Regions from separate parts of the Caballeronia sp. LZ029 genome, predicted to be linked through region 1. Evidence: riboswitches for the same ligand, from Rfam matches in the RefSeq annotation. Region 1 holds a riboswitch; the other holds the start of a gene.
What was found. A riboswitch is a leader RNA that binds a small molecule or an ion and turns the genes downstream of it on or off. The one in region 1 is predicted to bind cobalamin.
Positions count from the first base shown of each region.

Region 2: linked by a shared signal. The riboswitch ahead of QCE73_RS03310 (TonB-dependent receptor domain-containing protein) and the one ahead of QCE73_RS30595 (CbtB-domain containing protein) in region 1 are both predicted to bind cobalamin.

Region 1 covers NZ_JARUXO010000004.1:993,814-1,005,147, forward strand. The annotation lists gene QCE73_RS30590 (CbtA family protein) at 1-708, opposite strand, end outside; gene QCE73_RS30595 (CbtB-domain containing protein) at 718-951, opposite strand; cobalamin riboswitch at 980-1,106, opposite strand; gene QCE73_RS30600 (histidine phosphatase family protein) at 1,154-1,729, shown strand; gene QCE73_RS30605 (DUF1428 domain-containing protein) at 1,809-2,180, shown strand; gene QCE73_RS30610 (antibiotic biosynthesis monooxygenase) at 2,223-2,537, shown strand; gene QCE73_RS30615 (hypothetical protein) at 2,646-2,957, opposite strand; gene lhpI (bifunctional Delta(1)-pyrroline-2-carboxylate/Delta(1)-piperideine-2-carboxylate reductase) at 3,073-4,002, opposite strand; gene ppk2 (polyphosphate kinase 2) at 4,259-5,155, shown strand; gene QCE73_RS30630 (hypothetical protein) at 5,177-5,401, opposite strand; gene QCE73_RS30635 (efflux transporter outer membrane subunit) at 5,576-7,075, opposite strand; gene QCE73_RS30640 (efflux RND transporter permease subunit) at 7,081-10,281, opposite strand; gene QCE73_RS30645 (efflux RND transporter periplasmic adaptor subunit) at 10,313-11,334, opposite strand, start outside.
Region 2 covers NZ_JARUXO010000001.1:708,529-719,862, reverse strand. The annotation lists gene QCE73_RS03340 (cobalamin-binding protein) at 1-70, shown strand, start outside; gene cobC (alpha-ribazole phosphatase family protein) at 698-1,267, opposite strand; gene QCE73_RS03330 (adenosylcobinamide-GDP ribazoletransferase) at 1,252-2,010, opposite strand; gene cobT (nicotinate-nucleotide--dimethylbenzimidazole phosphoribosyltransferase) at 2,010-3,062, opposite strand; gene QCE73_RS03320 (ABC transporter ATP-binding protein) at 3,073-3,849, opposite strand; gene QCE73_RS03315 (iron ABC transporter permease) at 3,846-4,844, opposite strand; gene QCE73_RS03310 (TonB-dependent receptor domain-containing protein) at 4,880-6,754, opposite strand; cobalamin riboswitch at 6,834-7,159, opposite strand; gene QCE73_RS03305 (ATPase) at 7,418-7,786, shown strand; gene QCE73_RS03300 (cell division protein ZapA) at 7,783-8,097, shown strand; RNA gene ssrS (6S RNA) at 8,192-8,373, shown strand; gene QCE73_RS03290 (EVE domain-containing protein) at 8,444-8,902, shown strand; gene QCE73_RS03285 (SIMPL domain-containing protein) at 8,979-9,710, shown strand; gene lgt (prolipoprotein diacylglyceryl transferase) at 9,740-10,642, opposite strand; gene QCE73_RS03275 (LysR family transcriptional regulator) at 10,679-11,334, opposite strand, start outside.

The DNA.
Region 1 (11,334 bases):
GATCAGCGCCTGAATGCCGATCGCGGCCAGCCGGAAGTTCCACAAGAGCGAAGCCGAGAAATCGGCAGGCACTTCATCGATGCGCGGCAGCGCGACCTGCGCCACCACGATCACGACGATATACGCGGCCGCTGCGATGAGCGTCGCGTTCCAGCCGTCATGTTGCGCCGCCATGCGCCGCCGCAGCCACACGGCGAACACCGCCGCCGCGATGGAAATGGCCACCATGCCGAAGAAGAGCGCCGTGCGCGGCCCGATGGTTTCGGCATTGCCGACCGCCGGCGGATTCGGCGGATACTTGAGGAACGGCACGATGGCGACGCTCACGAAGCCGAACAACGCCAGCAGCGCCGACGTGCCGCGCGCGCGCAATGCGCCGAGCCGCCCGTAGGCGAACGCGAACACGAGCGAGAAAAGACCGCCCAGCGCGGTGCCGAACACCGCCACGCCCGTCAGGAGGCCGAGGCCCGCTTGGGTATCGCGTGAGACGAGTTCCTCGTCGCCGTGATCGTGCGAATGCGCGGCGCCAGTCGCGGCGTCGGCCTGCTCGTGTTCGTGCTCATGCGCGGCTTGCGCATGCTCGTGCTGTTCCTCGAACGCGATGGCGCGCGCCACCGACGGCTCGCCGAACGCACGCGCGAAGCCGAAGCCGATCAGGCCCGCGACCAGCCCCGCGATCATGCCGCGTATCAGCAAAGTGCGAATCATGACGCGTCCTCAGTGGCACGGAAAGCCGAGCAGATGCCGGCCGTCGTGAACGAATTCGTGGACGTACATGCCCGAGAAAATCGACGTTGCGCCCTGCTCCGCGCCGACGAAATAAATGGCGATCAGCAAAAGAAGGCCGATGAAGACGGCCCACGGCAGCACTTCGCGCACCGGGATGGGCACGGGTGCGTCGAGCGACGGGGAAACCGGAGCGGAAAAGACCGGCGTGTTGGAAGCGTTCATGATGGTTCTCCAGGGAAAAGCGCGTCCCGATTGACGAAGAGCTTGCAGCGGGGTCTGACTCGCGGCGCAACGCTTTCACGCTGACGAACGCATACAGTGGCGCGACCGTGCCGGGTTTGCACCGGCTTCCTCGCACTGCAAGCTTGCCATTCTATGATGATCGGCGGCAAAGTAAAACGATTCCGAATAGCCCGGCGATCCCTTGGAACTCATTCTGTTGTGTCACGCGGCCACGCGTGCGATGAAAACCGGCCACTTTCCCAACGGCGACGAGCTCGCCGAGCACGACGGGCACTCGCGGCTCGCGCCGCTCCTCGCGGGGCCGCAAGACCATACGCGCGTGATTTCAGGCCCCGCGCCCGTGGCACGGCAGACGGCAGCATGGTTCGCGGATGCATTCGACATCGTTCCGGCGTTCGACGACCTCGACTATGGCCGCTGGCGCGGGCAGTCGATACGCGAAACCGGCGAACGCGAGCCGGAGCATGTCGCCGCATGGCTCGCCGATCCGCAGGCGCGCGGGCATGGCGGCGAGAGCATCGCGATGCTCGCCGTGCGCGTCGCGCAGGGGCTGGAGTTCATCGATGGCCTGAATGCGTGCGAGCGCTGCATCGTCGTCACGCACGCGATCGTCGTGAAAGTGGCGCTCGCGCATACGCTCGGCATGCCGCTCGAATCCGTGTACGGGATGAACTTCGCGCCGCTCTCGACCACGGTGCTCAAACGCGCGTCGGCGGCCGAAGCATGGACGGCCGAATTGCCACATCAGCCGGCCTGAACTTCATTGCTTACGAATCGCTCAAACGAGCAGCGCATCGCATGCGCGGTCCGCTTTCGAACCGATTCAGGAGACTCAGATGGCGCACTACGTGGATGGATTCGTCGTACCCGTGCCGATCGACAAGATCGACGCCTACCGCACCATGGCCGAAGCCGCCGGCAAGATCTGGATGGAGCATGGCGCGCTGCAATTCGTGGAGACCATCGCCGACGACGTCAAGCCCGGCAAGCTCACGTCGTTTCCGCAGAGCGTGCAACAGAAGGAAGGCGAGACCGTCGTGTTCTCGTATATCGTCTACGAGTCGCGCGAGCAGCGCGACAGCGTCAATGCGAAAGTGATGGAAGACCCGCGCCTCAAGTCGATGATGGAGTCAGGCGAGCCGCCATTCGACCCTCAGCGCATGTTCTTCGGCGGCTTCACGACGCTCGTCGAACTGGAGCGCGGCTAATCGTTTTAATTTTTGATTCTACGGTTAAGGAAACGCATCGACATGTATATCGCCATGAACCGCTTCAAGATCGTGCCCGGCGCCGAGACGGATTTCGAACGCCTCTGGACCAGTCGCGACACGCATCTCAAGGACGTGCCGGGTTTCGTCGAGTTTCATCTGCTCAAGGGCCCGGTGAAGGACGATCACGTCCTGTATTCGAGCCATACGATCTGGGCGAATCAGGCGGCTTTCGAGGACTGGACGCGCTCGGACGCGTTTCGCGCGGCGCATCGGAATGCCGGCGGCGAAACACGCCAGCTTTATCTCGGACATCCGGAGTTCGAAGGCTTCGAAGTGATTCAGACCGTCAAATGACAGGCCGACGCGCGCGCTCGAACGATCGCGCGTTTTTCGGCGAACACGCGCGTTTTACAAGCGTGTGAAAAAAGCGCGCTTCGGATTCGTCGTTTTATCGGACCTTTTTCAGGCCTTTGCGCCGCGCGCCATGCGCTGCAATGTCGATGAATCGATCGCCGCGGCGCAAATACGGACCGCTTCTTTCAGCGTGCGCGGCCGGCCCTCGCCGAATTGCGATTCGAGCATCGCGACGGCGCGCACCCGCTCGTCGCTGCCGAGTTTTTCGCCTGTTGCAAGCTCCAGCACGGAGATGAAGTAAGCCGCGGGGGGCGAGGCGCTTGCGTGCGGAAGCGCCTTTCGGTTTGCGCCCGCACCTTCGCCACCGTCGTCGTGCGCCGGAATCCACGGGTGCCACTTGCTGTCGTATCGACTTTTCATGGGTCAGTTCGCTGGCTCGATTGCTTTGGCGCATGGCCTGCGCCGTTTATCTCGTGACGCCGTTGCGCCTCTATCATTAAGCAAACCGTCAGCAAGTACCGTTCCAACCGAACTTTCAGGGCGCGCCGTTTTCCTCCGACAAAACCGCGCGTGCGACGCGACATGTCGCGAGATCCCACGCCGCGCAGCCGACCGATTTGAACATTACGGGACGCTCGGCCTTCTTCGGCGCGGCGAGCGCTTCGGCGAGCGCATGCACCGCGTTCCAGTCGACGCCCGCGAGAATGAAGTCTCCCGCTTCGTGACGCGCGCCCGCGAGGTCATCGACATAAAGCTCGCTCGCGTGGACGGTCGCGGCGGCGATCTCGGCGGCATCGGCGGTGAAGGCGCCCACGCCGATCACGAGCCGCCCCTCACGCGCGGGCATCGTGTAGACGGGCGTCTTGCTCGTGGTCGCGGCGATGACGATATCGATCGAATCGGGGATAGCGGCGTCGTCGAGCGCGGCGAGATTGCCCGAAGCCGACGCGTGCGCGGCGCAAAACTCGCGCGCGCGTCCGGGACGCGAGCCCTGCACGCGAATGCGCGCATCCGGATAAACGGCGGCGAGCGCCTCGACGTGATACGCCGCCTGCTTGCCCGTGCCGATCACGAGCACTTCGCGCGGCGCGGCGGCGTGAAGCGCGCGGATCGCGAGCATCGACACCGATGCCGTGCGCCGCCCCGTCACGGTGGGACCGTCGAGCATGAATTGCGGCACGCCTGTCGCGGCGTCGTATGCGGTGACCTGACCGTGAATCGTCGGCAGGCCGCGCGCGCCATTGCCGGCGCACACGTTCACGAGCTTGTGCATTGCGATATCGGCGGCGCTCGCGGGCATCGACAGCATGACGCCGCCCTCGATCGGCACGACCATGCGCTCCGGACTCACGATGCGGCCGGCCGCGTAATCGAGCATCGTCGCGGCGAGCGTGTCCACGAGCCGGTCATAAGGCACGAGGCGCGCGGTTTGGGCTTCGTCGAAACTCTGGATCGTTGCGGTCATCGTGTTCGCTCGCTGTGGATGTTGAGGTGCGGTTGACTGTGCCATCGGCATGCCATCGAAATGCCGGAACATTCTAACGGCGCGCGGCGCCTTGTCACAAAGCGGCCAACCGGATTTGAGCCTGCGCGCGCCGCTTTCTACAATGCCTGAATCGGCCGTTGTCATATGACTGCCATCGAATACCGTCATAATCGCGCGGCCCACGCCGACCGGTCATCATGACGACGGCAGCCCAAGAACGCCCACGGAGCCCTTCATGAATCAGACGGAAAAACAGCGCCGCTTCCACGCCGACATCATCGACAGCTATGACGAAGAGTTCGAGATGGAGGTCGACGATCGCTTCCTGGACGGCGAATCGACCTTCTCGGAAGAAGAGCGGGTCTTGCGCAAGACCTATTTCCGCGAGCTGTTCCGTCTGCAGGGCGAACTCGTGAAGCTGCAGGACTGGGTCGTGAACAAGGGGCATCGACTCGTCGTGCTGTTCGAGGGACGCGACGCGGCGGGCAAAGGCGGCGCGATCAAGCGCATTACGCAGCGGTTGAATCCGCGCGTGTGCCGCGTGGCGGCGCTCCCCGCGCCGAACAATCGCGAACGCACGCAGTGGTATTTCCAGCGATATGTCTCGCACTTGCCCGCGGCGGGCGAAATCGTGCTGTTCGATCGAAGCTGGTACAACCGCGCGGGCGTCGAGCGCGTGATGAACTTCTGCACCGACGAAGAGTATGAGGAATTTTTCCGCTCGGTTCCCGAGTTCGAGAAGATGCTGGTGCGCAGTGGCATCCAGATCGTCAAGTACTGGTTCTCGATCACCGACGACGAACAGGAAGTGCGCTTCGAGGCGCGTATCGAAGATCCGCTCAAGCAATGGAAGCTGAGCCCGATGGATCTGGAAAGCCGCCGCCGCTGGGAGGCGTACACGGCGGCCAAGGAAGTCATGCTCCAGCGCACGCACATTCCCGAAGCGCCGTGGTGGGTCGTGCAGGCCGTCGACAAGAAGCGTGCGCGCCTGAACTGCATTCATCACCTGTTGAGCCAGGTGCCGTATCACGAGATCGAGCACCAGCCTATCGAACTGCCCGATCGCGTGTTCAACCCCGATTATCTGCGCCAGCCGGTGCCGGATGAAATGTACGTTCCCGAAATCTATTGAGGTTCGATGACGCGGCGTGCGTCAGCAGCAGTTGTTGCACGGGACATGCTTCACGGCGACATTGCTGCGCTGACGCGCCACGGTGTGGCGCAGCGCGAATTGATATGCGTGCTGCGAACCCTTGAGCATCATCACGAACATCACTTGCGCGAGATTGAAGTCGAGCGTGACCATCAGGCGCGTCAACAGCAGCAGTGGCAGCACCACCGCCGGCTGATACAGTTGTTTTGCGATCAAGTCTTTCATCTTCGGCTCCCTATCCCATGAATAGAATTTTAAGGATTGGAGCCCTGCGGATAAACGCTCGGAAGGTGAAGACATATGTTCCGTGAGACGAACAATCGGGCTTGTCTCGTCGAGCTTTCTTTTCAGCGGGCGCACTAACGAAAAGGCCCTGCGCAGTGCAGGGCCATGTTCACGTCACTTCTGAGCGAGACTCGGCTCAGGCACCGGCGTAGGCTTCGCATCGCCCCAGCCGCCGCCCAATGCGCGGATCAGATTCACCGTCGATACCGCCTGCGTGCCTCGCAACTGCACCGACGCGCGCTGCGTCTGCAACACGGTGCGCTCCGCGTCGATCACGTCGAGGTAATTCACCGCGCCTTCGGTGTACTGCGTGCGCGAAAGCTGCGCGGCGCGCACCGACGCTTTCACGGCATCGTCCTGGGTCGCCGTCTGGTCTTCGAGGATGCGCAGATCCGACAGGTTGTCCTCGACCTCGCGGAACGCAACCAACACCTGCTGACGATAGCTCGCGACGTCCTCTTCATACACCGCACGCGCATTCGCGAGATTGCCCTTGCGACGGCCGCCATCGAAGATCGGGATATTCAGCGCCGTGCCCGCGAACGGCCCGAGCAGGAATGTGCGGCTCGACCACTTGAAGAGATCGCCGAGCGTCGCGGATTCGAAGCCGCCCGAGCCCGTCAGCGTCAGCGACGGGAAGAACGCCGCCTTCGCCACGCCGATGCGCGAATTCGCCGCCGCCATCGCGCGTTCCGCCGACGCGACATCGGGACGACGTTCGAGCAGCGCCGATGGCAGCCCCGGCGGCACGCGCACCGTCACCGGCTTGAGCGGGTTCGCGGCCACCGAGAACTCGGCGGGCGCCTTGCCGAGCAGCACGGCGAGACTATGTTCCGATGCCGCGCGCAGACGTTGCACCGTCATCGCATCCGAGCGCGCCGTCGCGAGTTCCGACTTCGCGCGCGCAACATCGAGCTCGCTGATATCGCCTTCGGTGTAGCGGCGTTGCACGAGCTTCAGCGCTTCCTCGCGCAACTGCACGGTGCGCGTGAAGACATCCGACTCGGCATCGAGTTCGCGCAGATTGAAGTAGTTCTGCGCGACGTCCGCCTGCAACGCGAGCTGCACCGAGCGGAACAATGCTTCGCTCTGCTCCGTGTCGGCGTTCGCGGCCCGCACCGAGTCCGCCACGCGGCCGAACAGATCCACTTCATACGATGCGCTCGCCTGCGCGCGCCACAGCGTCTGCGCGGGCACGTTGCCATCGGGGGGCAGGAATTGCGACGCCGGCGAGAACTTCTCGCGCGTCGGGCCGAAGCCCGCATCGAGCGTCGGGAAGAGACCTGCGCGCGCCGTCTGGTTGATCGCGCGCGCTTCCTTCACGCGCGCCGCCGCTGCCTTCAGGTTCTGGTTCGCGTCCTGCGCCTGCTTTTCCAGATCGTTGAGCGCGGCGTCGTCGAAGATCGTCCACCATTCGCCGCGCATCATCTCTTCCGACGGCTGTGCCGTCTTCCACGTGCCCGCTTCCGATGCGTCGAGCGTCTTTTGCGGCGTTTCCTTGTATGCGGACGGCGCGTTGACGTCTGGCTTCTCGTAAGTGGGCGCGAGCGAGCAGCCCGCCACCAGCAACAGCGTGGCCATCAGACTCGATAAAACATGTAGCTTATTCATCATCGACCTCATTGCGCCTCGTAGGAGGCACCGATACCGCGCATCTGCGGATGCGAGCCGTGCTTGTCCGTCACGTGCTCGGTGCGAGAGAGCTTGCGCAGGATCACGTAGAACACCGGCGTCAGCATCAGACCGAAGAGCGTCACACCCAGCATGCCGAAGAACACCGCGATGCCCATTGCGTGACGCATCTCCGAGCCCGCGCCCGTCGACAGCACGAGCGGCACCACACCCATGATGAACGCGATGGACGTCATCAAAATCGGGCGCAGACGCAGCCGGCTCGCTTCGATCGCGGCCTGCACGATGGAGCGTCCCTGCATCTCCAGCTCGCGTGCGAACTCGACGATCAGGATCGCGTTCTTCGCCGACAAGCCCACCAGCACCATCAAACCGATCTGCGTGAAGATGTTGTTGTCGCCATCGGTGAGCCATACGCCGAGCAGCGCGGACAGAATGCTCATCGGCACGATCATGATCACCGCGAGCGGCAGCGTCAGGCTTTCGTACAGCGCGGCGAGCACGAGGAACACGAGCAGCACGCTGATCGGGAACACCCACAGCGCCGCGTTGCCCGCGAGGATCTGCTGATACGTGAGATCGGTCCATTCGAACTTGATCCCGCGCGGCAGCACTTCCGCCGCGATGCGTTCCGCCGCCGCCTGCGCCTGCCCCGACGAATAACCCGGAGCCGGCCCGCCGTTGATATCCGCCGCGGTGTAGCCGTTGTAGCGCACGACCATCTCGGGGCCATACGTCGGCGTGACCTTCACGAGCGACGACAAAGGCACCATGTCGCCGTTCGCGTTGCGCGTCTTCAGCAAGCCGATGTCTTCCGGATTCGCACGGAACGGCGCATCCGCCTGCACGCGCACCTGATACACGCGTCCAAAGCGATTGAAGTCGTTCACGTAGAGCGAGCCGAGATAGACCTGCATCGTGTCGAACACGTCGGTCACGGAGACGCCGAGTTGCTTCGCCTTCACGCGATCCAGATCGACATTCAACTGCGGCACGTTGATCTGATAGCTGGAGAACGTCGGTCCGAGTTCGGGCGTCTGCGATGCGCGCTTGATGAACGCCTGGGTTGCATCGGCGAGTGCCGCATAGCCGAGCGCGCCGCGATCCTCGAGCTGCATCTTGAAGCCGCCGAGCGTGCCGAGACCCAGCACCGGCGGCGGCGGGAACACGGCGATGAACGAACCCTTGATGCCCGCGTATTTCTGATTCAGCGCGCCCGCGATGGCATTCGCGGACAACGCCTTGTCATGCACGCGCTCCTTGAAGGGCTTCAACGTGACGAACACGATGCCCGCGCTCGACGAGTTGGTGAAGCCGTTCACCGACAAGCCCGGAAACTCCACGGCGCTTTCCACGCCCGGCTGCTTGAGCGCGATATCCGACATCTGACGGATCACGCCTTCGGTGCGGTCGAGCGATGCACCGTTCGGCAGTTGCGCGAAGCTGATCAGATACTCCTTGTCCTGCGCGGGCACGAAACCGCCCGGCACGACCTTGCCCATCAGCACGGCGCCGGCGAGGAGCACGGCATACACGGCCATCATCACTGCCTTGCGATTGATGACGCTCTTCACGCCCTTGCCGTACGCATCCGAGCCGCGATGGAAGACCTTGTTGAAGCCGCGGAAGAAGCCGCCGAACACGCGGTCCATGCCTCGCGTGAGCCAGTCCTTCGGCTCGTCGTGGCCCTTCAGCAGCATGGCGGCGAGTGCGGGCGACAGCGTCAGCGAGTTGAATGCGGAGATCACCGTCGAGATGGCGATGGTCATCGCGAACTGCTTGTAGAACTGGCCAGTGAGACCCGACATGAACGCGAGCGGCACGAACACGGCGACCAGCGTCAGCGCGATCGCGATGATCGGCCCGCTCACCTCTCGCATCGCCTGATATGTCGCGTCTCTCGCCGATAACCCCGACTCGATGTTGCGCTCCACGTTCTCGACGACCACGATCGCATCGTCGACGACGATACCGATCGCGAGCACCATCCCGAACAATGACAACGCGTTGATCGAGAAGCCGAACGCGAGCAGCAGCGAGAACGTACCGACGATCGATACCGGCACCGCGAGCAACGGAATGATCGACGCGCGCCATGTTTGCAGGAACACGATCACCACGAGCACCACCAGCGCGATCGCTTCCGCGAGCGTGTGGATCACCGCTTCGATACTCGAACGCACGAACTGCGTCGGGTCATAGACGATCTGATATTCGAGGCCCGCCGGCATGTCGGCCTTCAGCTCCTTCATCGTCTTGCGGACTTCGTCGGAGATCTGCAGCGAGTTCGCGCCCGGCTGCTGATTGATCGCGATCGCCACCGCCGACTTGTTGTCGAGCAACGAGCGCAAGCCATATTCCGATGCCGCGAGTTCGACGCGCGCCACATCGGAGAGATGCGTCACCGCGCCATCCGGCGACGTCTTCAGCACGATGTCGCGGAACTCCGACTCGTTCTGCAGGCGGCCGCGCGCATTCACGTTCAGTTGCAGCGGCACGTTCGGCAGCGTCGGCGAACCGCCGATCACGCCGGCCGCGACCTGCACGTTCTGCTCGCGGATCGCGTTGACGACATCGGTCGCCGTCATGCCACGCTGCGCGACCTTTTGCGGATCGAGCCATACGCGCATCGAGTAATCGCCCGATCCCCACAACTGCACTTCACCCACGCCCGCGATACGTTCGAGCCGGTCCTTCACGTTGATCAGCGCGTAGTTGCGCAGATACGTCATGTCGTAGCGGCCGTTGGGCGAGTTCAGGTGAACCACCATCGTCAATGTCGGCGATGACTTGATCGTCGTTACGCCCAGACGCTGCACGTCCTTCGGCAGACGCGGCAATGCCTGGTTCACGCGGTTCTGCACGAGCTGCGTGTTCTTGTCGGGATCGGTGCCGAGCTTGAACGTGACCGTGGTCGTGAGGTTGCCGTCGCTATTGGCTTGCGACTGCATGTAGAGCATGTCCTCGACGCCGTTGATCTGCTCTTCCAGCGGCGAGGCCACAGTCTCCGCGATCACCTTCGGGTTCGCGCCGGGATACTGCGCATGCACGACGACCGAAGGCGGCACGACTTCCGGATACTCGGAGATCGGCAGCTTGAACATCGCGATGATGCCCGCGAGCAGCACGACCACCGATAGCACGCCCGCGAAGATCGGACGATCGATGAAAAATTTGGATATGTTCATGACGGATTCTGTCTGTTGCGGATGACGCGCATCACTGCGTGGATGCCGTCTTCACGGCGGGCGCGGGTGCAGCGTCGCTATCGTTCATCGCGACGTTGTTGGCCTTGATCACGTCGTTGGGACGCACGCGTTGCAAGCCATTGACGACGATGCGCTCGCCCGGCTGCAGGCCCTTCGAAATGACACGCAGACCTTCATGCGTCTGACCGATCGTCACTTCGCGGTACTGCACGCGGTTGTCCTTGTCGACGACCATCACGTACTTTTTGTCCTGATCGGTGCCGATGGCTTCGTCTTCCACGAGCACGGCCGGGTGCGGCGTGCCCCCGCCCACTTTCACGCGCGCATAGAGTCCCGGCACGAGCGTGCCGTCCGGGTTGTTGAAGCGCGCACGCACGCGGATCGTGCCGGAGGTCGTATCGAGCCGGTTATCGACGGAATCGACGACACCTTCGCGCGAATAGCCGTCCTCGTTCGCGAGACCGAGCGACACCGGCACCGCGTTGCCCGCATCGCGGCCGAGATAACGCAAGTACGTCTGTTCATCGACATCGAACGATGCGTAGATCGGCGACACGGACACGAGCGTCGTCAGCAACGGCGCATTCGCACCCGTCGACACGATGTTGCCCACCGTGAGTTCCGCGCGCGACACGCGGCCCGCGACCGGCGCGACGATATGCGTGTAGGCGAGATTGATCTTCGCGGTTTCGAGCGCAGCCTGCGCGGCCTTCAGGTTGGCGACGGCCTCGCGCGCGGCGTTCTGCTTCTCGTCGTAGTCGCGCTTGGCGATCGCGTTATCGGCGAGCAGCCGTTCAGCCCGCGCCGCATCGGTCGACGTATAGCCGTTGCGCGCCTGCGCCGCCGCGAGTTGCGCCTGTGCGCGATCCACTTCGGCTTCATACGGACGCGGGTCGATCGTGAAGAGCGCATCGCCCTTCTTCACGAGCTGGCCATCCTTGAAATGCACCGCGACGATCGTGCCCGGCACGAGCGGGCGAATGTCGACGTGATCGACCGCCTCGAGACGGCCCGAATAGCTCTGCCAGTCGG
Region 2 (11,334 bases), on a different contig from region 1:
TCGGCTCGCAATTGGTGCGGCGGAGCTTTGCCGCGATTTCGATGCGGCTCGCGGGCGGCGGGTGGAATAGCTGGGTTTTCGCCGGATCCCGTTTTGTTGTTGGTCTATTAGCACTGCCCCTGTGCGGGGCGGCAGTCACTTTCTTTGCTGCTGCAAAGAAAGTAACCAAAGAAACAGCTATCCCCAGCCTAAGCACTTCACACCGGCCGCGGCACAGACGATTGGCCTAATGGCCCGGCTGTAGCGAGTGCCCCCACAAGCAGATAAGGGCTTGGACCGCGCACGGTCCGACACATCGCACCACACAAGAAACTGGTTCAGCACCAAATAGCTCCGGCCCGCTTCGCGGCCGATGGGTCAATCGGGTGCGGGTGCGCGTGCGCTTCTTCTCGACGGTTTCCCTCGCATCCCCAACGGCAGCGCGCAGCGCTGTGCCGAAGCTCTTTCGTGCTGAACCAGCGCCCTAAAACAACTAGCGCGTCAGACCGTGCGCGAGCCAAGCCTGGTTGGTCCTTTGGGGGCGACACTTAGGCGAGGGCCACCGCGGGCTGGCAAGCATGGCCAAACTGCGTGTGACCGCGGGCGGCGAGAAGCTGCTTTCTTTGGTTACTTTCTTTGCAGCAGCAAAGAAAGTGACCCCCGCCCCGGGGAGGGGCAGTGCTAATAAACCGACACGAACCCGGGATCCGGCGAAAGCCTAAGCATTCCACCGCACCAGAACCCACTCCCCCCGCACGCACCTGAACCAACCAACCCCACCAAAATCAATCGACCATTGCAGCGCATTCTCATAAGAAATACCGAGAAGATGCGCCGCAAGCACGCGCATAACCCCCGCATGAGCGACAACATGCACAGCACCCCGCCCGACGCATGTCGCCTCAAACCACCCAACGACCCGCTGCGCGAACTGCGAAAAACTCTCACCGCCATGCGGACGAGCATGTTCGATATCACCGGCCCAATCATCGATGAGCGCGCGATCGATCGTATCCCACGCGCGGCCTTCCCACTTGCCGAAGTGCATTTCAGAGAGACGCGCGTCGATATGCGCATCGACGGAAAGAACCTGCGCCAGCGATGCGCATCGCACAAGCGGGCTCGCATGCCATCCATCGACACATGCGGGCACGTTCAGCGCCTTCATCCGCGCCGTCAATGCAGCGGCAAAATCGCGCACATCGCACCGCAAGGGCACATCGGTTTGCCCATAGCACACGCCCGCTTCGATAGCGACTTCCGGATGTCGAATCAGGACGAGATCCATGCGAGCCCGATGAGATAGATCGTGATTTCGAACACTTGCTGCGCGAAGCCGAGGCAATCGCCCGTATACCCGCCGATGCGACGCACGAAGTATCGCCCGATAAAAAAGCGCAAAACGATCAGCACGCCGATCGTGAAGCACGCGAGCTTCCAGTCGATCACGAAGAGCCACGGCAAACCGAACACGAGCGCCAGCGCAAACGATGCAAGACTCATGCGCTGCGCGACCGGCTTGGCCTTGCCTTCGGCGCGCACGTAATCGAGCGTGACGAGATAGCTGATCGCGAACGCGCGGCTCGCGGCGTGTGCGGCGATCATCGTCATCGCGACGCGTTGCGGCGGCAACGCAGCGAGCGCCTGCCACTTCAACGCAATCGCGATCACGAGCGCAATCGCGCCGAACGCACCGATGCGCGAGTCGTGCATGATGCGCAACGCATCCTCGCGCGTGTACGCACCGCCAAACGCATCGACGCAATCCGCGAGTCCGTCTTCATGGAACGCGCCGGTCATGACGAGCGTCGCGGCCATCGAAAGCAACACGGCGACGCCCGCCGGAAACACGCGCAGCGCCAGGAGATAGACGAGCGCCGCAACGCCGCCGACCATCGCGCCGACGAGCGGAAAGTAACGCGCCGCCGCGTTCAGATATTCGCGCTCGAAGCCGACCCAGCGCGGCACCGGCACGCGCGTGAAATAGCCGAGCGCCGTGAAGAAGTAGCGCAGTTCGTCGAGCGGTCGCATCAATCGGCTTTGTTCGACACACCCGCCGACTCGAAGCTCGCCATCTCGTCGATGAACGCGACGGCCGCGCGCAGGATCGGCAAAGCGAGCGCCGCGCCCGTGCCTTCGCCGAGCCGGAGATCGAGTTCCAGCAGCGGCGCGGCATCGAAATGCGCGAGCATACGCCGATGCCCGGTTTCGTTCGACGCATGCGCGAACACGCAGTAATCGAGCACCTCGGGCGCGATCTTCGCGGCCACCAGCAACGCCGATGTCGCGATGAATCCATCGACGAGAATCGTCATGCCTTCGCATGCGGCGGCGAGATACGCGCCCGCGATCATCGCGATCTCGAAACCGCCGAAGGTCGCGAGCGTGTCGATCGCATCGCCTTCATTGCGATGCAGCGCGAGCGCGCGGCCGAGCACATCGCGCTTGTGCGCGAGACCGTGGTCGTCGAGGCCCGTGCCGCGCCCGACGCATTCGTCGATCGGCAGATCGCACAGACGGCTCATCAGACACGCCGCCGCCGACGTATTCGCGATGCCCATCTCGCCGAAGCCGATCACGTTCGTGCCGAGCGACGCGTGATGCCGCACGCGCGCAGCGCCCCGCGCGATGCCTTCGAGCGCGGTCTCGCGCGACATCGCAGGCTCCTGCGCGAAGTTGCGCGTGCCGAGCCCGAGCGACAGACGTTCGTATCCGTGATCGATCGGAATCGGTGTCGCGACGCCCGCATCGACGACTTCCAGCGACATGCCGACCGAGCGCGACAGCGCGTTGATCGCCGCGCCGCCCGTCAGAAAATTCGCGACCATCTGCGCCGTCACTTCCTGCGGAAACGAACTCACGCCCTCTTTCGCGATGCCGTGATCGCCCGCGAACACGATCATCGCGGGACGTTCGATGCGCGGCTTCGTCGTGCGCTGGATCAGGCCCATTTGCAGCGCGAGAGATTCGAGCCGCCCGAGACTGCCGGGCGGCTTCGTCTTCATGTCGATGATGCGGCGCAGTTCAGCTTCGAGCGCGCGGTCGAGTGCGCGGGGCAACGGGATGTCGTTGAGCGTGGACATCGAAATTCCTTCAAGGGCGATGAATGGAAGGCACGAGCGCTTCATGCTCGCCGTCGCGAATCAGCGCGAGCGGATAGCCGAATGCCGCGCTCGCGCGTTCGGGCGTGAGGACATCGGTGACGAGGCCCGCGTGCGCGCCGCCGTGACCGTCAAGCAGCAGCGCGTGCGTCGCGAAACGGCGCGCGAGATTCAGATCGTGGCACGAGAAGATTACGGTGCGCTTGTGCTCGCGCGCGGCGTCGCGCAACGCGTGCAGACAGTCGATCTGATGATGCAGGTCGAGATGCGAAAGCGGTTCGTCGAGCAACAGGCACGGCGCGTTCTGGCACAGCACGGCGGCCAGCGCGACGCGCTGGCGTTCGCCGCCCGAGAGCGTCAGCACGTCGCGCGCGGCGAAGGACGCGAGACCGAGCGTTTCCAGTGCCGCGCGCGCCGCGTTGCGGTCGTCTTCGTTCTCCCAGCCCCAGCCGGTGAGATACGGAAGGCGGTTGAGCAGCACGGTGTCGAGCACGGTCGCGCTGAAGGCGTCGTGCGTGGCTTGCGGCATCAACGCGCGTCGACGTGCGAGGTCAGCCGCGCGCCATGCTGCGAGCGCGCGGCCGTCGAGCGACACGCGGCCCGATGCGGGTTTCGCGAGACCGGCGAGCACGTTGATGAGCGTCGTCTTGCCCGCGCCGTTCGGCCCGGCGATGCACCATACTTCGCCCGCCGCGATCGTCTGCGTGAGACCGCCGATGAGCGTGCGCGCGCCCGCGCGAAGCACGATGGCATCGAGTTGCAGGCTCATCGCGGTCTCCGCAGGAGCATCCACAGGAACATCGGCACGCCGATCAACGCCGTCACGACGCCCACCGGCAATTGCGCGGGCGCGATCACGGTGCGCGCGGCGAGATCGGCGGCCATCACGGCGAGGCCGCCCGCGAGCGCGGCGGCGGGCACGAGCATGCGCTGATCGTTGCCGAACGCAAGGCGCAGCAGATGCGGCACGACGAGCCCGACGAAGCCGATGGTCCCCGCCGTCGTCACGGCGGCCGCCGCGGCGATCGATGCGACGAGATACACACGCAGGCGCAAACGCTCGACCGGCACGCCGAGCGCACGCGCGATGGCATCGCCGCGCAGCAGCACGTTCAGTTGCGGCGCGACCGGAACGATCGCGACGAGCGCGACAGCGAGCGCGATCAACGCCGGCCACGGCGCCGCCGCGCCGTTGAGATCGCCCGTCAGCCAGAAGATCATGCCGCGCAGCCGGTTCTCGGGCGCGATGCTCAGAATCAGCGTGATCAGCGCGCCCCATCCCGACGCGATCACGACGCCCGTCAGCAGGAGTCTCGGCGACGCATCCTGTCCGCTTTGCCAAAGGTCCTTGCGCGCGAGTCCGAGCACGACGACGATCGATGCGAACGCGCCCGCGCACGCTGCGATATCGACGCCCCACCACGGCACCGATGCGAGCATCGCGGCAAGCGCGAACGTCGCCGCGCCGCCGGACACGCCGAGCACGTACGGTTCCGCGAGCGGATTCCTCAGCAGCACTTGCAGCAGCGCGCCGGCCGTCGCGAGCAGCGCACCCGTTGCGAAGCCCGCGAGCGCGCGCGGCAAACGTAGTGTGAGCACGATCTCATCGGCGATATCGGGTGTCGCGGCGTTCGCGTGAAAGAGCGCGCCGAGCGCACGCGATACGGGCAACGTCACGCTGCCCGTCATCAGCGACGCCACGAGCACGACGAACGTCGCGACGCCGAGCGCGATCCAGATCGCGGCCGCGCGGCTCGCGTTCATCGCGTGCGGACGCGCAAGCCGCTCAGGCGCGTGGCTCACGACGGATGCCAGCCCAACGTGATGTACGCGCTGCGCCGTGGCGTGTTGTACGAGTACGCGAGTTCATAGTCCTTGTCGAACAGATTGTCGATGCGCGCCGTGACATACCACGACTTCGAGATGTCGTAGCGCGCCGAAAGATTCACGATGCCATACCCCGCGAGCGTCGAATCGTAGTCGCTGCGTTGCCCGCTCACGATCCACTCGCCGCCGACACGCCAGCGCCCGATCGTGCGATGCGCCGTGAGCGTCGCGAAACGCCGCGCGCGCCGCGTCAGATCCTCGTGATTCGTCTCGTCGACGGGATTCTGGAACGTGACGCCCGCGCGCACGTCGGTTGCGCCGACGTGTCCCGCCCACGATCCCTCGATGCCCTGCACCTTCGCCCGCCCGACGTTCTGCGCGACATAGTAGAAACCGCCGTCGGACACATAGTCGATCAGATTCGAATAGCGCGTCTGGAACAGCGTCACGCGCGCGACGCCGAGCGCATTCGATGCGTACTGCAATGCCGCCTCGACCGAATGGCTGCGCTCCGGCTGAATCGACGGGTTGCCGCTGAACGGATAGTAGAGGTCGTCGAAACTCGGCGCGCGAAACGATGCCGCATAGCTCGCGCTCGCCTTCCAGTGCGCATCGAAGTTATACGCGTAGCCCAGATAGTAGCTGTTCGCGCCGCCGAAATCGGAATACTGGTCGTGACGCAGATTCGCCTGCAATTCGCTCGCGCCGATGTGGCCCACGTAGCCCGCGAACACCGAATTCACGTGACGATCGGGCGCAGTGAGCTGATCGGAATCGAGCGTCTGATCGAGATGCTCGTAACCGAAGAGCAGCTTGTGCGCGTCGCTGATTTTGAAGTCGTTCTGCCACGTGTATTGACGGTTCTCCGAATTGAAGCGGTTCGTATAGACGCCGTTCTGCTCGATGTTCGCGCGGTCCTGTCCCTGCGCGATCGTGAAGTGCGTGGTCCAGTCGCCGGTGATTTTGCCGTTCGCGAACACCGACGCCGAGCGCACGCGATCGTGCGATTCGTTGATATCGGTCGGCAGGCCGTAGGCATCGTCGAAACTGCTGATGCCGTTCGATTGCAGGAAGCGCACGCCCGCGTCCCACTTGTCGCTGAACTGGTGGCGCAGCGTCGCCGCGACGCTCTCGTTCAGATAGCCGTTCGCGTTCGGATTCGCGCCGGGCGCGATATTCGGATCGATCGACGAAAAGCCGTCGGTCTTCTCGCGCGAGACGTTCAGGCTGAAGGTCGTGCGGCCGTCCTTGTCGAGCGCGCCGCTCACGCCCGCCGACTGACGCTGCGTGTGATAGCTGCCGTATTCGGCTTCGAAGTTGAAGCGCGGCGGATGCGGCTCGCCTTCCTTCGTGAAGATCTGCACGACGCCGCCGATCGCATTCGAGCCGTACAACGCCGACACATTGCCGTTCACGACCTCGACGCGCCCGATCTGATCGAGCATCAGTTGCGATAGCTGCGCCGCGCCGAGCGACGCCGATTCGACGCGCACGCCATCGATCAAAACGAGCGATTGCGAGGACGCCGCGCCGCGTATGTAGAGACCCGACGTCGCGCCCGGTCCGCCGTTGCGCGTGATCTGCACGCCGGGCGCGAGCGCGATGAGGCCGAGCGCATCGTCGGCGTTGGCGTCGGCGATGTCCTGTTCATCGAACACCGATGTCTGCGGGATCGATTCGGCGAGCGGCTGCGGCGCGCGCGTCGCGGTGACGACGACAGGAGCAAGCGCTTGCGAAGCGTCATCGGCGGCATGTGCGGCGCCGGCGAGCGGCAAACCGATGACCGCGGCAACGAGCGCGCCATGACGAGAGCGGCCGTTCTTGAGGGCGGCCTGTGGCAATACCATGAATGAAGTGTCCGTTTCGCGTGAGCGCGACCCCGCTCCCCGCGAGGACGATGCGCGACGAACGCACCGCGCGATCAGCGCCGATGCGTCGAACTCTGGCCGGTATCCGGGCTGGCGATGAATCGTCTCGCCTTCCCGCGCATCGTGCGCAGTGGCGTCGACACGTTTCTTGCAGTCGATTCGGGCAATGAACCCTGTGTGATGAAAATCCACACGCTCGCGCTGCAAAAACGCGCATGAGACGACTTGCAACTTGCGTTGCGGTCGCTTACCGTTGCGGGGGCAGCACAGGTTGGCTCGTCCCAGGTTGGTCCCGGTCGGACTTCGGAGACTTCGCTCCCTGTTTCCCGTTTGACTGCATCCGCGAGATCCGCGAATGCGAGCACCAAAAAGTGCGGCAAGTGTAGGAGCGCGTGTTGGGGCCGTCAAGAAAACGGCGCGGACAGTTGGGCGCGGCACATGACGAATCGAACGAGAATCGGCCGGCCTGTCCTCACGAGCCATCAACAGCGCTCGCGTTTTCTGCACACGAATGCATGTCGACATGCGCTTGATTCGAAGGATTAAGCGCAAGATCGCATGTTGTTACGTCTCGAAACGAGACAATTATCGGAAGCTCCGTTGAACCGCGCTAAAATGCGAGGTCTTTAGAGGACGCAGCACATGCTCAACGAACTCGAATCACTGTCAGGAAATATCGGCCGGCTGATCCAGATCAGCGAGCGCCACAATCAGGCGCGCCAGGCGCTGCAAGACCAACTCGAACAACTGCGCGCCGACTATGCGAACGTGCAGGCCGAGCTTGCGCAAGTGCGTGAAGAGCGCGATACGCTGCAATCCGAACGCGATTCGCTCTCCGCGAAAATCGACGACGCGCAAGTTCGCCTCAACGCGATTCTCGAAAAGCTGCCGCGCGCGAAAACCGGGCAGCATGACGAAGCCGACAATCAACTCGATCTCCTCGAAGCCGATTCCCCGGAAGCACATGAAGCGGAATTGCACGGCGAGCATCATCAAGGAGAGAAGGCATGACGACCACGCAGATCGAAGTCTCCATTCTCGGGCAGCCGTATCGCCTCGCGTGCTCGCCGGAAACGGAAGGCGCATTGCGCGAAGCAGTCGCACGCGTCGATGCCGAGATGAACAAGGTGCGCAACGCAAGCAACGTGCGCGGCACGGATCGCATCGCGGTGATGGCAGCGCTTTCGCTGGCGTCGGAATTGCTTAAGTTGCAGGACAGCGTGCGTCACGGCGAGGCCTTCCCCGCCGAGGAAATCCGTCGCACGATGCATTCGATGAACGAGCAACTCGGCGCCGTCATCGCGCAATACGAAGTGCAGTGAGATGTCTGTGCGTCGAGTCAATCGGCGCGCAATGTCAATCGAAAAAAGAAACTGCGGCGGGGCTGCGAAAGGCAAACGATTGGTGTAGAGTGACGTTTCCCTGCCTGGTGCGCCAAGGTCATATATTCCTTGAACCAATGTCACATTGGCACGGTTGCGGAACCTTGCAGCACGGGCGCGCGCGTCGCTAGTCCGATGTACCCGAAGTGTTGCTTACCGCGACAAATCTTGAACCCAGGTTCAGGATGCCGGCCTAGCGGCCGTGGCGGGGACCTATCTAAAGAACGGCATCGGTTTTTCCGGTGCCGTTTTCATTTGCATCGTCGATTCCGCATAACGAACAATCATGCGCTACTGGCTGATGAAGTCCGAACCGGACGAGGCGAGCATCGATCACCTCGCGCACGCGCCGAAAAAAACCTTGCCGTGGACGGGCGTGCGCAACTATCAGGCGCGCAACTTCATGCGCGATCAGATGCAGATCGGCGACGGCGTACTCTTCTATCATTCAAGCTGCCCCGAGCCGGGCATCGCGGGCATCGCGAAAGTGTGCTCGACGGCGTATCCCGATCCCACGCAGTTCGATCCGAAGAGCGATTACTACGATCCCAAGTCCACGCAGGAAGCGCCGCGCTGGATGCTCGTAGATGTCAAGTTCGTGAAGAAGACCGCGCTGATTCCGCTCGCCGCGTTGCGTGAACACGAGGCGCTCGCGGACATGCAGGTGCTCGCGCGCGGCAATCGCCTGTCGATCACGCCGGTGACCGAAGCGCAGTGGCGCTTTATTACCGAACAACTCGTCTAACAAGGAACTTACGACACGAAGGCCGCGACTAAATCCCGTCGCGAATCACGCGATATCCCGCGTTCGGAGTCCTTCGATGATCAACAAGAAAACCGCTGCCGCACTCGCGCTCCTCGCGATGTCGGGCGCAGCGTTCACCCTTTCTCAAACGGCCGCCGCGCAGACGGTGATTACCCAGCCGCAACCTTCGGGCGTGCTTTCTCTTTCGGCGCAGGCGAGCGCGCAAGTGCCGCAGGATGTCGTCAACATCACGCTCTTCTACGAGCAGGAAGCGGCCGATCCCTCGTCGCTGACCGCGACGCTCAATCAGCGCGCCGAGGCCGCATTGCGCGAAGCCAAGGGCGTCGAGGGCGTGACCGCGAAGAGCGGCTCGTTCACCGTGTATCCATCCACCGATCGCGACGGCAAGATCTCCGCGTGGCGCGGCCGCACGGAGGTCGTGCTCGAATCGCACGACTTCGCGGCGGCGTCGAAGCTCGCGGGCAAGATGAGTTCGTCGATGCAGGTGGGCAGCGTCGGATTCTCGCTGTCGCCCGAGGCGCAGCGCGCGGCCGAGCAGAAGCTCGTCACGCAGGCCATCGATTCCTTCCGCAAGCAGGCGCAAACCGCCGCGCAAGGCTTCGGCTACAGCAATTTCACGATTCGGGAAGTGAACGTCGGACACAGCGGCGTGCAGCCGCGTCCGGTCATGATGATGCAATCGCGCGCAATGAGCGCCGATGCGAAAATGGCCGCGCCGATCGCGATGGAAGCCGGCACGACGACGGTGACCGTCGACGTGTCCGGTTCCGTGCAGATGGGGCGTTGAATCGATGCGGGGCGCGCGCCCCGCATTGCTCAGGCTTTCGCCGATTCGGGCGGCAGGCGCAGATTGCGCTTGTACGCCCACACCATCATCAGCACGCCCGCGACGATCATCGGCAGCGAGAGCCATTGGCCCATCGAGAGGCCGAGCGCGAGAAGGCCGAGATAGTCGTCCGGCTCACGCGCGAATTCCACGGTGAAGCGCGCCAGTCCATAGCCGATCAGAAACAGCGCCGAAATCGCGCCAACAGGACGCTGCTTGCGCGAAAACGTCCAGATCACGATGAACAGCACGAGCCCTTCGAGCGCGATCTCGTACAACTGCGACGGATGACGCGGCAGCATGTGATAGCGCTGGAAGACTTCGGTGAGATGGTATTGCGCGTCGAGCTGCGGATTTTTCGCGAGCCAGATGGCGTCGTCGTTCGTCGAGCTCTGGAAGAGCATCGCCCACGGCGCGTTCGGGTCCGTCACGCGGCCCCACAGCTCACCGTTGATGAAGTTGCCGAGACGCCCCGCCGCGAGGCCGAGCGGCACCATCGGCGCGACGAAATCCGTCACCTGGAGCCAGGTGCGCTTGCGGTGATACGCGAACAGCACCATCGCGAGCGTCACGCCGAGAAAGCCGCCGTGGAACGACATCCCGCCTTCCCAGACCTTGAAGATATCGAGCGGATGCGCCGCGTAATAGCTCGCCTTGTAGAAAACCACGTAGCCGATGCGCCCGCCGAGAATCGTGCCGAGCACGCCGTAAAACAGCATGTCGTCGATGTCTTTCACGGTCCAGCCTTGCGCGGCCACGTAAGGCAGGCGCAGACGCAGGCGGCCGATGACGATGGCCGATACAAACGCCACCAGATACATGAGGCCGTACCAGCGCACGGCGAGCGGTCCGAGATGAATCGCGATGGGATCGAAATTGGGATGTATGAGCATTCTGATGTGGGAGCTAGAGCGAACTACAAGGGCGAATCATACAGAACCCGCGCTTTCGGCCCGCGAACGGACGATCTCGATGAACCCGGCGAGCACCGGGCTCACTTCCGCCGCGCGCCATACGAGGCCTGTCTCGACGAGCATCGCCGACGCGTTCAGCGGCCGCAGAGGACGATACACGACGCCCGTGCGCCGCAGATGACGCAGCGAATGCGGCACGAGCGCGACGCCCATCCCGGCGGACACGAGGCTCACGATGGTCTGCATCTGGATCGCCTCCTGCCCGATACGCGGCGTGAGGCCGGCCGCGCCGTAGCAGCCCATGATGATGTCATACAAACCCGGCGCGAGACGCCTCGGAAAGACGACGAGCGGCGCGGCGGCGAGATCGTGCAGATCGACGGGCGTGTCGGCCCATTCGTCGGCGCCCTGCCCCAGTTGTAGCGCGGCATCGGCGGACATCGCGATGACGAGCGGCTCGCGCGCCACCGCCACATACGAGAGCGACGTGGCATGACGCGGCGGCAGCGGCGGAATCACGAGACCCGCGTCGATGCGCCCGGCGACGAGTTCCTCGATCTGCACGTCGCTCGTCGCCTCGGTCAGTTGCAGTCGCACGCCGGGATAGCGCGCGCCGAAATCGCGCAGCAGCGCCGGCAACAGGCCGTAATCGGCTGTGGAGACGAACGCGA